Regions from separate parts of the Protofrankia sp. Cr2 genome, predicted to be linked through region 2. Evidence: riboswitches for the same ligand, from Rfam matches in the RefSeq annotation. Region 2 holds a riboswitch; each other region holds the start of a gene.
What was found. Region 2 has a riboswitch for cyclic di-AMP ahead of U9978_RS07685 (C40 family peptidase). Riboswitches for the same ligand answer to the same signal wherever they lie in the genome.
Positions count from the first base shown of each region.

Region 1: linked by a shared signal. The riboswitch ahead of U9978_RS01275 (transglycosylase family protein) and the one ahead of U9978_RS07685 (C40 family peptidase) in region 2 are both predicted to bind cyclic di-AMP.
Region 3: linked by a shared signal. The riboswitch ahead of U9978_RS05195 (transglycosylase family protein) and the one ahead of U9978_RS07685 (C40 family peptidase) in region 2 are both predicted to bind cyclic di-AMP.

Region 1 covers NZ_CAUVXG010000001.1:291,660-296,809, forward strand. The annotation lists gene U9978_RS01270 (transglycosylase family protein) at 1-467, opposite strand, end outside; cyclic di-AMP (ydaO/yuaA leader) riboswitch at 474-631, opposite strand; gene U9978_RS01275 (transglycosylase family protein) at 1,013-1,726, opposite strand; cyclic di-AMP (ydaO/yuaA leader) riboswitch at 1,798-1,970, opposite strand; gene fbaA (class II fructose-bisphosphate aldolase) at 2,194-3,231, opposite strand; gene U9978_RS01285 (CAP domain-containing protein) at 4,016-4,777, shown strand; gene U9978_RS01290 (NAD(P)-dependent oxidoreductase) at 5,099-5,150, shown strand, end outside.
Region 2 covers NZ_CAUVXG010000010.1:108,789-113,938, forward strand. The annotation lists gene U9978_RS07680 (hypothetical protein) at 672-1,043, shown strand; cyclic di-AMP (ydaO/yuaA leader) riboswitch at 1,468-1,674, shown strand; gene U9978_RS07685 (C40 family peptidase) at 1,881-2,888, shown strand; gene U9978_RS07690 (plasmid partitioning protein) at 3,325-3,972, opposite strand; gene U9978_RS07695 (MarR family winged helix-turn-helix transcriptional regulator) at 4,248-4,775, shown strand; gene U9978_RS07700 (glutamine amidotransferase) at 4,838-5,150, opposite strand, start outside.
Region 3 covers NZ_CAUVXG010000006.1:49,813-54,962, reverse strand. The annotation lists gene U9978_RS05220 (TetR-like C-terminal domain-containing protein) at 1-231, shown strand, start outside; gene U9978_RS05215 (hypothetical protein) at 224-448, opposite strand; gene U9978_RS05210 (VOC family protein) at 561-1,022, opposite strand; gene U9978_RS05205 (MerR family transcriptional regulator) at 1,165-2,163, shown strand; gene U9978_RS05200 (NUDIX hydrolase) at 2,239-2,724, shown strand; gene U9978_RS05195 (transglycosylase family protein) at 2,999-3,382, opposite strand; cyclic di-AMP (ydaO/yuaA leader) riboswitch at 3,387-3,560, opposite strand; gene U9978_RS05190 (multicopper oxidase domain-containing protein) at 4,035-5,150, opposite strand, start outside.

The sequences.
Region 1 (5,150 bases), on a different contig from region 2:
CGGTCCAAGGTCATTGCGGGCTGCGCCGGAGCGATCGCCTGCTGGACTGCCGCGACGTTGGGCACCGTTGTCGGCACCTGCGGCGCCGGGCCGTTGTTGGTCAGACCCATCTTGACCGAGCAGGATGGCCACGGGGACCAACCGCGAGAGTTGTAGAGCTTGTGGGCTGCATCGTCCTGCAGCGCCGGCGGGGCGTCACTGGGGAGACCGGCATAGCCGAGACCGTGCCAGGTTCCGGCGTCGAACTGGTAAGCGCCGTAGAACCCGTTACCGGTATTGATGTGATAGTTGCCGCCGGACTCGCACTGGCGGAGTTTGGCGAAGTCGTCGGCGGTCGCAGCGCCTGCGGGACTGGCCGCGACGGCGAGACCACTGCCCACGAGTGCTGTGACAGCACCGGTGGTACGCAGGACCTTGACTGCGGTGGACGACTGTTGCGGGGCGCGGTGCCTGCCGACAGACGGCATGTGGGTCGGTCCTTCCCGTCGCCTACGAGGTGAGCTGTCGGGTGCGGGCTGGGAACATGCCCGGCCGGTGACGCCGATGGGCGTCGCAGGCTTTACCCCAAGGACACCGGTGGTCGGTATCCGAATGTGGTTCCCCCGATCCCGTCCGTGCGGCTTCGCGGTAGGTCCTGCCGCGGCGGGCGGGGACGGGATTCGGCGTCCGTCCGTGCGGCCTCGCCGATCTGGCGAGTGGGGAGGACTCTAGCGAGCCTGGCCCTTTCGAAGCAAATCGGGGTGTCGGATGAACTACACGGACCCGACTTTCATCACCCGAATGGGCTACGTGGCCGAAAGAGAACACTCTACCCGGCGATTGGGGCGACCCCGCCGGGGGGTCGTTTGTGCTGGCTTTCCGTAACGCCGAGTGATCGGGCCGGTCGCCGTAGTGCTTTTCTGTTGTGTTTGTTGTCACGCGGGTGGGACCGGCCCGACTCGTCCTCGCGGGGTCTATATCAGTTCGTGGCCATCAGTTCGTGACCATCAGCTGCAGACCTTCCTGCTGCGCCTCAGCTGAAAGTGGCCCCCCAGGTCTCCGGCCCACAGATTCCGTCGACCGCCAGGCCCTTGTCGGCCTGCAGGCGGCTGGCCGCGCCGGCCGACTCGGGTCCGTACCGGCCGTCAATCTGGATCTTGTAACCAAGACTGTTCATCTGGTTCTGCCACGACAGCACGTCCGATCGCACCTGATCGACGAGGCCGGGGGTCAAGGGCGTCGCGTCAGCGGAAGTCGACGAGGTGTCCGCACTCACCGTGCGCGATTCCCAACGCGAGGCACCGTTCCTGCCATATGAGCGCGCCTGTGACGAGCCGGTGTCGGATGAACTCGAATCCGGTGCGCTGGTGTCCGGTGCGCTGGCGCCGGAGGTGCCGGTATGTGCGGGAGCAGCGCCGGCTGGGCTGGCGCCAGCCCCGAGCTGGTCGGCGCCCATGCCCTTGCCGCAGACAGGCCACTGGCTGAAGCCGGAGCGGGCGGCGAGCTTGATCGCGGCCTCATCCTGGGTGCCGGGGGAGGCACTGCTGGGCAGGCCGGTGTAGCCGAGGCCTTGCCAGGTGCCCAGCGAGAACTGGTAGGCGCCGTAGTAGCCGTTGCCGGTGTTCGCCCCATAGTCACCGCCTGACTCGCATTGGCGAAGCCCCTCCCACGTGGTGGCGGCGCTGGCCGGTTGTGACATCGCGATGCCGCCACCGATCGCGGCGACCAGGGCCGGGGTCACCACCATGGCTCGGGTACGGACCCGGGCGCGGCGAACTCCACGATGTCGACCACGAGAACGTGTACTGGACATATTGGTAATGCCCTTCCCCACGCCTGCGAGGTGAGCTGTCGGATTCGGGCTGGGACTGCCCGGCCGCTTTCACGGCTTCACCCCGAGGACGCCCGATATCGACGTCCGAAAGTGGGTCCCCCGTTCCTGCCGCAAGTTTGGTTTTCGTCGAGCGAGGGCAGGATTCGGCGTGCCGCCCGACGTGTCCCCGCCGTATCGACGGGCACGGCGCAGACCATAACCAGAATTGCTGGTGGCTGAACAAGCCGTGAATGCGGTTCGTGAGTATGAGCACATCGCGCTGTCCACTCTTGCCGTGCCTCGAGATCGACTGCTAACGCGCGCATGCATGTGCTCAGCTGGTTTGCCCGCGGCCGCCGGAGGCGCGAAAAGTGATGTCGCGCCTCCTTTGGCCGGATGGGTCAGCCGGTCAACGAACGCCCCGCCGAGCGCAGGTCTGCGCAGGCCTGCACGACACGGGCGGCCATACTGGACTCGGCTGCTTTGCCGTAGCTGCGTGGGTCGTACTGCTTCTTCACACCGACCTCTCCGTCCACTTTCAGCACGCCGTCGTAGTTCTTGAAGACATGGTCGACGATAGGTCGAGTGAATGCATACTGGGTGTCGGTGTCCACATTCATCTTGACAACGCCGTAGTCCAGCGTCTCGCGGATTTCGGCCAGGTCGGAACCGCTACCGCCGTGAAACACCAGGTCGAACGGCTTGGCGTCGGCTGGCAGGCCGAGCTGCTGCGCGACATACTGCTGCCCGTCCCGAAGGATGCTCGGACGGAGTTTCACATTGCCCGGCTTGTACACACCGTGCACATTTCCGAAGGTTGCGGCGAGCATGTAGCGGCCCCGTTCGCCGGTGCCGAGGACCTCGGCGGTGCGCCACATGTCCGTCGGCGTGGTGTAAAGTTTCTCGTCGATCGCACCGACGACACCGTCCTCCTCGCCACCGACGACACCGATCTCCACTTCCAGGATGATCTTTGCCTGGTGACATTCGATCAGGAGGCCGTCGGCAATCTTGAGATTCTCCTCCAGCTCGACTGCCGATCCGTCCCACATATGTGAGTGGAACAGCGGATCCCGCCCTTCGCGGAGAACCCGCTCCTTGGAGATCGCAAGCAGGGGGCGCAGATAGGCGTCGAGTTTGTCCGCAGGGCAGTGGTCGGTGTGCAGGGCGATGTTGACCGGGTACGCTTTGGCGACATGGTGGGCGAACTCGGCGAGTGCCTGTGCGCCGAGGACCATGTTCTTCACCCGGGTGCCGGAGAGGAACTCGGCGCCGCCGGTGGAGACCTGCACGATGCCGTCGCTGCCGGCATCGGCGAAGCCCTTCAGCGCGGCATTCAGGGTCTCCGACGACGTAACGTTGATCGCAGGGTAGGCGAATGCCTCGGTCTTGGCCCGGTCAAGCATCTGTGCGTAGACGTCCGGGGTGGCGATGGGCATGGTTGTGGCTCCTGTGGGCAGTCGGAGTTGCGTGTCCGTTTGGTTGACAATGGACCGATTTGGATATGAACAGCGGGCTGGAAGTTGCGCGAAGGATACGATGATCGAGCCTGCGGGGGCAGGCAGACCCGAACTGTGCGAGTGCGGATGGCCTGTCCGGAGCGGCGCTCTATGCCGTCATCGTCACGCTCGTATTCGTCGACAGCGGCATCCTCGTCGTTTTCTGGCTGCCTGGTGACACGATCCTGGTCGCCGCCGGCCTGCTCGCGGCCGACCCGGATGCGGGCGTGTCGTCTGGTGCCTCCACGCCCGGGATCCCGCTGGTCGCGACCGCTGGCGCCGTAGTGGGTCATGTTACCGCGCTGCCCTTGGGTCGGCCCTGTCTCGAACGGCGTCACGGCTGGATACTTGCCCGTGCTGATGCGTTCTACCAGCGCTTTGGCACTCTGGCTCCGGATGCGGCCCGGTTTGTCCCACAAGCGCGGACGTTTGCCCCTGTCGTTCGCGGGCGCTCCTAGGCGTCACCCCGGGCAGCAGGCCAGGGCCGTTGGTCGCCCGTCCGACACGGCATGTCGTCGGGCGGATCCGGGATGGCGCTGTACTGGCCTGATCTGCTCATGACTATTCGGTAAAAAGCGATACCGGATGGCTCACCGTGCCTAGTACTCGCTACCCTTGTCCCGGATGGAGGGGACACAGCGCGGGGGGGACCGACCACACGGAAGGTTCCATGGTTCGACATCGCAAGCACCGCCGTTCCCGGCCGGGATGGTCCGGTGCCGTTATGGCAGTTTTCGTTTTCGTTCTCGCCACCGTCGGGTTGCTCTTGGCCCAGGTCGTCCACGGGGGAGGGCCTGCAGCCGCGAAGAGCTCGGCGGCCTCGTCCCCGGCGCTGGTGTCGTCGACGTCCCCGGTTGATCCCGCGCAGCGGTCTGTATCGCCACAGGTCGTCGATCGCGGCACGGTTGGCGAGAACGTTCATAGGCGCGCCGCTGTCAAGCCTGACGCGTGGCCGTGGATGGAGTCGCCCGCACCGAGCTCGCCGTCGTCCGCACCGGTCGCGCCCGTCACAGCGAGCGGCTCGGCGTCCACAGCCGCAACGGTCGCACCTCCCAGGCCGGTCACGCCGGCTACACCGGCCGCCGTCGCCGAGCAGACATCGGCAAACCCGGCGTCCCAGGTGGTAGCGCTCACGAACGCAGAACGAGCCAAGGCCGGCTGCGCTCCGTTGACCGTCGACTCCAGGTTGACCGCCGCGGCGCAGGCGCACAGCGACGACATGGCGACGCATAACTACTTCAGCCACACGAGCCAGGACGGTCGCACGCCGTTTCAACGGATGGCTGCTGCCGGGTACCAGTTCTCGATCGCCGCGGAGAACATCGCCGCTGGGCAGCGCACTCCTACCGATGTCATGACGGGCTGGATGAACAGCACCGGGCACCGGGAGAACATCCTCAACTGCTCGTTGAAGCAGATCGGCGTCGGCTACGGCACCGGGGGCAATTACGGGGTGTACTGGACACAGGACTTCGGGACGCCGTAGAAGCGATTAGAGCGCCACTCATTGTGAGGTGCCGGCGGTTGCCGTGCGGACGCCCGCGCTTCACCGGGCCGGCGGTCGCGTTCGGGTCGTCGCGGCCGCCGGTGCCTGAAACCAGTTACTCTTGGGCTCCGATCACGTAGGGTCGATATCGTGCGACCGGAGCGACCCGTCTGCGTGCTCGGCGTGACGGTACGTTAGTCCTATCCGAATAGACCTTGATGTATCCGGGTGTCGTCCGGGCGGGGAACCCGGTGGATCGTGGATCGATCTTCCGGGAAGGCTGATCCCCGGGACCGGGGATCGGTCGGGTAGGTCCCAGGGGTGAGAGGGGGCGACGTGGCTCGCGCGGTGGTCACCGGCGCCGGGGGATTCA
Region 2 (5,150 bases):
CCGTTGGCCGAAGATCATACGGCCATGGTGTCTTTCGTCCGGCCAGAGGCCCCGGGCAACCCGGGCCGGGGTGCCGCGTGCCGCGTGCCGCGTGCCGCGGAGGGACGAGAGCGGATCGGGGCGTCGAACCGGGCAAATCCAGGTGAATGACGGACGGACGTGGCTCCGCCGCGCGGCCCGTGCAGGGCGTGGGTATCACCCGTTCGGGCTATCCTGCAGGGCACTGCGCGACAGCCCCGGACGCTGGGTGGACGCCACCGGAGTGCCCCGCCGTCATCCCCCGCGGGACTACCACTCGTCAGGACAACCGCCCCCGGGACTACCGCTCCCCGGGGCTACCGTTCCCCGGGGTTACCGCCCATCAGGACTACAGTCTCACTTTGATAGCTATTTCCGACTATATAGTTCCGATATACCACCCGACGACGGGATTCACGAAGACCACGCTGTCGGCTACCGTAATCGGCTGTGTCGGCCCTTCGCGCGGGAACTCACCGTCAACCGCCGTCCCAGCCAACAGTCAACGGCAGGCGGCTGGGACGGCGATCACATCCCGTGCCGAACCTTGTGACGGACGTGCGTGACAACGGTGACATCCCTCGCCGCGCCCACAGCGTGACGCGTCACAGCACACAGGACTGCATCCGTGACACGGCCCACGACGCAGTCCGATGACCAAACCGACGTACCCCGTCCGAAATGATCTTATCGCGGAGTTGGTCACGCGATTGGACCAACTTGATCAGCTCCTCGGACGGCTGGAGGATGCCGAGCGCCAAGCCGCGGACGCCAGCGAGCACCTGACGCGTACCCGACGGTGGCAGGAGGACACGGTTCGCGCGATTCAGGACGAACGGGCGCAGATGCGCACTCATCAGCGGGCCTTGGACGATCTCGCGGACCGCGCGCAGGCGGCCGTCGAGGCCCTGTCCGGCCACTACCGTTCCCTGCCTGCCGAGGTTCACGAGCTCGCGGTCGAACTGCACGTCCTGGCGACCGCGGGCCTGCTCTCCCGCCGCGCAACCCGCGCCCGCCGCCACTGACCCCGACCCGTCACAGGCCCGAGCTGCGCCCCTCACGCAGGATGCGCACCCGCGGGATGCAGGAGCGAGAAATCCCATAGCGATCGACACAATAAGTGATCGCACAACTCCCCTAGGGTGATAATTTTCGCTACTGCATGCCAACAAACGATAACTATCGGCACTTGAGTGCCCCCTGCCGTCAGACTCTCGTCGCTATGGCGTAATGTCATCTTCCGCATCCTGTGGGTCACGGCATGTGGGGCCTCAGCCAACCGCCCTGTCGCACGGACCAACAGGCCAGGGCATGGCGGCGAGCTGGTTGGTAGGGAGGCTGGGAGGAGCCGATATGGTCACTTCTGTAGGCACTCGCCGTAGTTGTGTAGGACTAGTGTTTACTGGCACCATCCCTTTGAACTAGTCTCACGCCGACGTCACGACAACACCGGACCGAACGCCGAATCCTGCCCACGGTCCCGGTGTCCCCTCCGAGTCGTCACCAGGGCAGGAGCGGGGGACCCATCCTCCACCGGACGACACCGAACCGCGGTGCAGTCCTAGGGGTTAAGTGAGCCGTGCGACGGTCGCACAGCACACCGGGCAGCCCAGCCCGAACCCGACAGCTCACCTCGCAGGCGAACGGGAAGGATCACAGCCTTGTCTGCGCCCGATGTGCAGCTTGATCCGGCAACATGGTCATGGTCATCGTCGTCGACGAAGTCGCCGATGACGTTGGCAACAACGTCGTCTCTGCGACCGTCTGCCGACATACCTGAGCGCTCCGCCCGTGGCAGACACCGCGCGCCGACTCCACCGTCGGGAACAGGTCGCGTCCGAGCCCGGGCCGCGGTAGCCGTGATGACAACCGGCACGGTTGCCGTGTCAGGTGTCGCGCTCGCCGGCTGCGCTCCGGCCGACTCCGGTATGGACGAGACGTCGGTCAGCTCGCGGATCACCCTGGGATCGCAGTTCGGAAGCCAGGCGTCACTCGCCGGCCTACGCACAGCGGTCATCAACCCGGCCACTTCGGTGGGCCCCGGCTCCATCACAAGCCAGGTGATCGATCAAGCTGACCTGCACCCGAAGTCGACTGTCGCGCTGAAGGTCACCAATCCGGACGTATCCGTGCGGGCCGACCAGCCCATTGACATGGGTTTCGCCCTCGAGGACGGGACGACCCACACGCCGCTGCCGAACCAGCTCATCAAGGTTCAGGTGAAGCTGCCTGACGGCTGGGCGACTTTCAAGCACCTGTATACTAACGAACAGGGCTTTGCCAGCTATACAGCCAAGATCCTTACCACGACACAGATCACGGCCATCTTCGACGGGACCGACGCCCTGCAGTCGGCGCACTCCTCGAACATCGGTACGATGACTGTGGTGCCTGGTCCCGCTCCAACAATTCCGGCACAGGCGCCTCGATCGACGGCCCATAGCGTCGTTCAGGCATCCGGCCCCAGCGGAGCCGGCACCACGTCACCGAGTACGACGGATGCGACGACAGCCATCGGCTCGGTCGGTCAACGGGCTGTTTATCTAGCGGCCCAACAAGCGGGTAAGCCCTACGTGTACGGTGCGGAGGGACCCTACTCCTTCGACTGCTCCGGCCTGGTTCAGTATATATTCAAACAACTGGGGCGCAGCCTCCCCCGCACGGCGGAGGAACAGTACGAAGCGACGACCCACGTGTCGCAGTACAATAAGCAGATCGGCGATCTGATATTCTATGGTACGCCGGGAAACATCTACCATGTCGGCATCTACGCTGGCGGCGGGAAGATGTGGGCAGCCCCGAAGTCCGGTGAGGTTGTCTCGCTCAGGGACATCTACACCACGTCGTATTCGGTCGGCCGCGTCAGCTAGGCGTGCAATCACAGTCCTTACGCTCTCTCGGGGGCCAAGGAGCCTGGTAGGTCGGCTGCACGTCCGCATCGGCGGCAGCAACGTCCATCCCGGTGATGTGACGCGGTTATCGCTTCTATAAAACACAATCGGGTTCCGCGTGTCCTCCCCCTCCGGTTACGCGTGAACCTCGCCGCCAGGTCGGTAGTGTCGAAACCGGCGCTGATCTGGCGGCCCCAAACCACAACTGGATGTCTCCAAGAACTTCCGCTGGTCGGACCGAGCCAACCCCCCCGGCTCGCAAGGCCGGCGGAACGCGGGCTTCCGCTGGCCTTGCGCACTGAACCCCCCCCACAGTGCGCTCGGCCGGCGGGAGTCCAGAACTCCCGCCGGCCGGCCGCGCCACCCCCCCGGCTGAGCCGGCCGGCGGGAAACCCCATCGGACAGGCCCTAGGCCCTAGTCCTTGATTACTTTCGAGAATTTCCACAAAGCCCTGGTCGTGGCTTCGTCCCATTGCTGGGGCAGAAGCGTGACATGAACCTGCGAAGGGCACGGTGGCGCCTGGCCGACTGCGCCCACCGCCCCGACCACCGCAAACAGGGGCTTCTGCGCGGAGTCAAGCGAGCTGCAGGCGACGGTAAGGGCCATACGACCGCCCTCCCCCGCGCCCCAGATGTAGATCCGGGACATGTCGATCTTCGATCGCTCCGTCGCGACGTAGCGGACCACGTCCCGCAGGTACTGCGCGTCCGGGCCGTTGACCTGCCAGGTGCTGGCAACCGCCTCCGGGTACACCAGGGCGAACTTCTGGCCATCTGCGAGCGTCGACACGTTGCCGGCCTTCTCGATCGACGCTGCGTCCTTGCCGTAGTCGTGCAGGACGAGGACCAACGGCACCGGCTGCCCGGGCTTAGGGTCGGCATGTATCGCGAGCTCACGGCCTGCCGACGCGTAACCCGCCGGAATCGCGGCGCGCTCGGTCTTCACCGTGGGCGAGCCGTGCGCATACGCGAAGACGACTACGACCACGCCCACGACGATCAGTGCCCGTCGACGGTTCTTGGTCCACAGGTCTTTCCCGACTTTGAGCGGATTCGATACCACGAGCCAACCGAACCACACAGACGCCGCCCGATTCGGCAGATTGGCCGCGTGGCGTGCATGAGTCGGGCACCACACCAGTGGTCTGGCACACACCACCAGCACGACCAGCATCACCAGCCGGGCGGATGCAACCCGACGTCCAGACGCCCGACGCCCGCTCCGGGGAGCCGGGGAGCCGGCACGGCGACCCGGAGCCAGCTGCTTGGTCCCAATGGTGTATCCACAAGGTTCTGTAACGCCACAGGCGGATGACACGGCGTAGGGATGGGGCCGACGTGGACGATGAACAGACAGTCGATCACCAAGCGCTTGAGAAGATCGAACATGAGCTGGCCGTGCTCGGCCGCCGGGCCGAGCGGTTCCGCACGGCCATCGCGGACGAGTCCGGAACGGCCCTCGACCGATCCGCCTATCTACTACTCAGCCACCTGCACGACCACGGTGCGGTACGGCTGACAACCCTCGGTGCGGTGTTCGCCCTCGACATCTCGACGGTGAGCCGCCAGGTCGCCGCGCTGGCCGCCGAGGGCCTGGTGGAACGCGCCACCGATCCCACCGATCGCAGGGCCAGCCTGGTGACCCTGAGCGCATGCGGACGCGAGCGTTACATCGTCACCCGGGAAGCGCGGGTGACGAGCATCAGCAACCTGGTGGGCAGCTGGGAGAAAGACGAACGCGACAGCTTCGGGATGCTTCTCGGCCGCTTCAATACGGCGCTCGCCGAACGTGACCGTGCCGGCGTTCCGCCGCCCGACCAGCGCCCCCCACCCACCCCGGGTCGCCATAGCACCGGGTCGCCATAGCACCGGGTCGCCATAGCCCCTTGGTGGCCATAGCCCCTTGGTGGCCATAGCCGTGACAGGATTCAGGCCGCGACGTCGAGGGCACGCAGGCGCGCCTGACGCAGTATCCCCGCCTCGGGCGGGCCGGACAGCTCCGGCAACGGGCCGTGTACCCAGAACAGCAGCAGATCGGCCAGTGCGGGGTTCTGCGCGAGCACCGGACCGTGAAGATACGTACCAATCACGCGCTCGTCCACGATGCCGTCGGTCTGATCCGCGGTGCCGTTGCCAACGCCCTTACGTACGACGCCGAGCGGCCGTCCCTGCCCGCCAGGCAGCATCCGGGTGCGCCCGGCATGGTTCTCATACCCGAGCAGGACCGGAAGACCGAGATCG
Region 3 (5,150 bases), on a different contig from region 2:
GGATCGGGAACGAACCTTCGCAAGGTCACGTTGCCCCTGTTCGCGGCGCTAGCGGACCTGATGCACGAGGTCGCTCCGGGCCGGGTCGACGCGCGTACGGGAGCGCTCGGACTCTGGACCAACCTGCACGGAATAGCCGTCCTTGTAGCCAACCGGAGTATGCATTTGGTCGGAGAGCCGCTGGATCTACCGGGCCTGACGACCCAGGCAGTGAAGGCACACCTCAGGTAGCCGCAACCCCGTTTACGCGGCCCGCATCGGACAGGAGATCATCGCGGCCGGGTGGCAGCCGGAGAACCAGGCCGCGGGCGTGGCAGGCGATCCGGCCGGGGACGGTGAGGATCTCGTGGTGCAGCCGGTCGCCGTGCGCGCGCCCGCAGCACTGGTCGATGCCGGTGCGCGACTGGAGCAGGGTCGACAGCCAGCCGACGAGGATCGCCGCCCACATCCAGACCGCGTTGACCTTCGGGTCCGCGGACGTAATCTCCAGCCATTGGTCTTGGGTCCATGACGTAGACGAGGAGGACTACCACGAGGAAGCCGTGCCGAAGAAACCCTGACTACTCCGACGGTTGGCGCCGCATGACGGAATCCGCCTGGTCGTAGTAACGGGCCTCGATCACGTTGTTGTCAGGATCTGTGAAGTAAAACGCCCGCGGCGCGATGCCACGCGCACCAAACGACTGCTCCATGGTTACCGGCACGCTGACGGCGTTGTCCGCCAACCGGCGGCGGAGGGCGTCGAACTCCTCGCGGCCCATCGCGAGACAGATGTGGTTGACCGGATGGCCGGCGGTTCCGCCGGCTCCGGGTACCGCGTTGACAGCGGCAGCGGCAGCGGCAGCCCGCGGCATCAGGTCAATGATGGACTCGGTCGACACCCGCACGCTCGGGAACGGCGCCTCCCCGGTGCGAAATGCGTCCGCGCGGACCGGGGGGAGACCGACCACGCGCTGGTAGAAGTCCAACGAACGCAGCGGGTCCGCCACCCACAGGACGACATGATCAAGTTTCGCCTCCATGAGAACCTCCGCTGCGTGGCCGACCCGCCGGCCGGCCGAGGCCGATGCGATGTCCACCAGATCGAATGTGACGCGTATCACCGCCGTGCCGGCAGTCATCGGCTTGAGTCTCCACCTACTGGAACCTGGATCGTGGCGGTTCATGGAGGGACACGCGACCGACCGGTTGATCACGATCGGGCAGCTCTCGGAACTGACCGGGGTGCCGGTACGCACCATCCGGTTCTACGCCGACGAGCATCTGGTCGAGCCGGTTGCGCGCAGCAACGCCGGTTACCGATTGTACGACGCGATGGCGGCGGCCCGCCTCGAGCTCGTGCGCACATTGCGTGACCTGGGTATCGACCTGCCGACCGTCGCGAAGGTACTCGCGCAGGAGATCACGGTGGCCGAGGTGGCGCGCGTGCACGCCGAGGCGCTCGGCGCACAGGTCAGGGTGCTGCGGCTACGGCAAGCAGTGCTGCGGGCGGTCGCGGTCCGCGGATCCGACTGGGAGGAGATGGAACTGATGCACCGACTGGCGAAACTCGATGCGGCGGAACGCACACGGATTCTGGACGGCTTTCTCGACACCGTGTTCAAGGGTCTGGACGGCAAGCGTCTGGACGGCAATGCCCTGGACGGTGACAGCGGAGCAGGCGGGACATTCGAGACGATGATCCGAGCCTCATTTCCCGAGCTGCCCGAGGACCCGACCGGCGAGCAGGTCGAGGCCTGGGTGGAACTGGTGACGTTGATCCAGGATGAGGATTTCACCGCCCGGGTCAGGACCATGGCGCAACGGGGCGCGGCCAAGCACGTCAGCGAAGAAGCGACCATCCGACACCAGGAGGCCTTCAACACCGTTCTGGCGAGCCGGGCCACGCAGGCATACACCGAGGGGATCGACCCGGTCTCCACCGACGGCACGGCGCTGGCCGCCGCGATCGCCGCGTCGTACGCGCAGACGACCGGGAACCGTGACACCCCTGCGTGGCGGGCAACACTCATAGACGATCTTGAAACGTTCACCGACCGGCGGGTCTACCGGTTCTGGGAACTCGTTGCGCTCGTCAGCGGCGACACGACGACGGTGGCGGTTGCCAGCCCGATGATCGAGGCACTGGAGTGGCTGATCACCGCACTGCGGGCGGCCGGCTGATCATAGTTGTTCCTCGACCGCCGAATCGAGCAGTAACCTCGCCAGGCCGATCTCGGAGCTGGCATCGTGTGGGGGGTGTCAGGGGATGAAGGCGGTCAACCGGTTCTGGTCCGGGAGCTGCGGGTCGCTGCGTACGCGGTCTGCATCCACGAAGGGAAGATCCTTCTCGCGCGTTTCGTCGGCACGAGCGGGAAGCACTGGACGTTGCCCGGCGGCGGCATCGACCACGGGGAGGATCCGTTGGCCGCGGCGGTTCGGGAGGTCGAGGAGGAGACCGGTTACGACGTCGTGATCGAATCCCTGCTGGGTGTCGACTCGATGCGCAGGCGTTTCCCGCGCGGCGTCGGCATCGAGGCCGATCATCACGCCGTGCGGGTCATATATACGGCACGGGTGGTCGGCGGCGTGCTTCGGCATGAGATCGGTGGTTCCACCGACCAGGCCGCCTGGATCGATCTCGATCAGATCGACACCCTCGAACGGGTTGATCTCATCGACATCGCGTTGGATCTTGCACGGAACCGACCACCGAGTGGCCGGGTGGACGCACAGCGCACCTGACCTTCCGGGCGCTCTTAGAATGTGATTTTTGTGCTGTGATACCAGCATCAGAATCACATCGTTGAACCGTCTGAGCGGGAACCGACGCCGATGGGAGATCGACTGGCCGCGCGCTCTTAACCGTCCGCGACGTGAGCGCCCGCAGGCGCCCGGGAGAGATCCAGTTGTGGCCGGATCTCTCCCGGGATCGCACGCCCTTTGGCCGTCGAGACCGCTTGAGGCCGCCGGGCGTGCGAGAAGAACATGATCGCACGCCCTTTGGCCGTCGAGCCTGTTAGGCCTTTCCGGCCCAGCAGTGCTTCGAGGCGTACCAGGGGCTTGTGCCCTGCTGCGCGTACAGGATCCGAGCGCGCTTCCACTGCTCGGCGGCGCTGGCATTCTGCGGCAGGCCGGACCCGCCGACGCCATGCCAGGTACCGGGCAGGAACTGGAACAGTCCGCCGGCGCCGATCGAGTTGACGACGTTCGGGTTCCCACCGGATTCGCACCGCACGATGGCGGAAAGAAGGCCGTCGCCGGACGGCGCCGCACTTGCCGGCTGGGACAGCGCGACGCTGCCGCCACCGATGGCGGCAACGAGGGCCGGCACTGCGATCAATACCCGGGCCCGTGCTTTGATTCGACTGATTCCACGGTCGCCGGAACGTACGTTGGACATGTTGATGTCCTTCCCCACGCCTGCGAGGTGAGCTGTCGGATTCGGGCTGGGAGTGCCCGGCCGCGATGTGCGGCTTCACCCCGAGGACGCCTGACGTCGACGTCCGAAAGTGGTTCCCCCGTTCCTGCCACCGGTCTGGTTTTCATCGGACGAGGGCAGGATTCGGCGTGCCGTCCGACGCATGCCTTCTCCTCGAAGGCATGGCGAAGACCATACGTGCAACGACCGCCCCGAAGGCAAGGCTCCGTGAAGAGGCACACAGTCCGTATGCGATGTTGATGGCAGCTACGGCTGCCGGTAACGTGCGCGCACGCGCGCTCATCCCTAACGTGGCTTCGGCCGGGCGGCGATAGTGTGATGGGGTCGCCACCTGCCGAGTGAAGCATTTTCTTACGCGGTACGTGGGCAGGCGGATCGACTGCGTGGCTATCCGGCGGTGATTGTACGACAGCACCGGAAAACACGATGTCGACGACAGCGTGTATCGTGTCGGCAATATGCATGATGGCTGTCCGACCGCGGCGCCCGGGTGGCCCGGCTATCGTCGAGACCTCCACGGAAACCGACACAGCGCTGTCCAGGCCCGCTGCGGAGCACTGGCGCAGGCATGGACAGCGCTGAACGACACGATGAACGACACGGTCGCCTGTGGTCAGCCCATGGCACCACGGCGGCGGCGACGGCGGACGATCCTGCGGCCGGCGACCATCACCACGAAAGCGGCTACCGCCGACGCAGCGGGGACGGCGGAAGGGGGGTCGGCTATCCCACCCTCACCCGCCGCGACAGCGCCCTTGGGCACCGGCATCGTTGTGGCCCACGACGCGGATGCCGATGCGGTGGTAGCGGTACCGCCAGTACCAGCGCTAGCGCTGCTGCCGGTGCCGGTGCCGGATACAACCTGATACCGGGTCAGCATGCCGGCGGTGATGTGCTCGTTGACGTGGCAGTGAAAAAGCCAGATGCCGAGGTTGTCGGGTACCATGTCGGCCACGGCCATGGTACCGGGAAGCAACGGAACAGTGTCCATCCGCATACCACTCACGACCGCGTCGTTGCCGTGCCAGTGCGGGGTGTGTATGTCCTGCTCACCACCCATACTCATCAGGTACCAGCGGACGTGCTCATCTTTTTTCAGGGTGATCATCGGCTCGTTGCCGAAGACGTAGCCGTTGATGGCATGCCGCAGGTTGGACCTGGTGAAGTTGCTGTCATCCTGTGACGGATACGGTGGCTGGGCAAAACGGCGGAGATTATCCTGCAGATACGGGCTCCAGTTCTCGTTCGTGATTGTGAACAACGTGAAGATCTCACGGTCGACGTCGACGGGGCTGCCGTCCGGCCGCGCCTTCCCCCTGGCTGTGATGACCATCGGGCCGGTGAGTCCGGCATAGGTGTCGACGACTTCGTTGGTGTGGGAGTGGTACATCCACATAACCGAACTACCGTCGTGTGGGCCCGGTCCGGCCCGGTCGGGCACCAGCCAGGTATAGGTGTGCGTGCCGCCGGTGGGTACGGCATCGTCAAACTTGTCCACCCCGGAGGTGTTGTCGGCGTAGGGTGTACCCTCGTTCGCCTTCGTGTAGAACACACCGTGCGGATGCATACTGTCGCCAATTTTGCAGGCGTTGCGGAACACCACCTTGATGGTGTCGCCGACCTCGGCGCGGATCACCGGGCCCAAAAAGCCCTCGTAGGCGTCCTGTGCGGGGCGCGGTGCCAGGTTGGTGAAATTCGCGTCGGTGTAGCCACGATAGAGACACTTGAG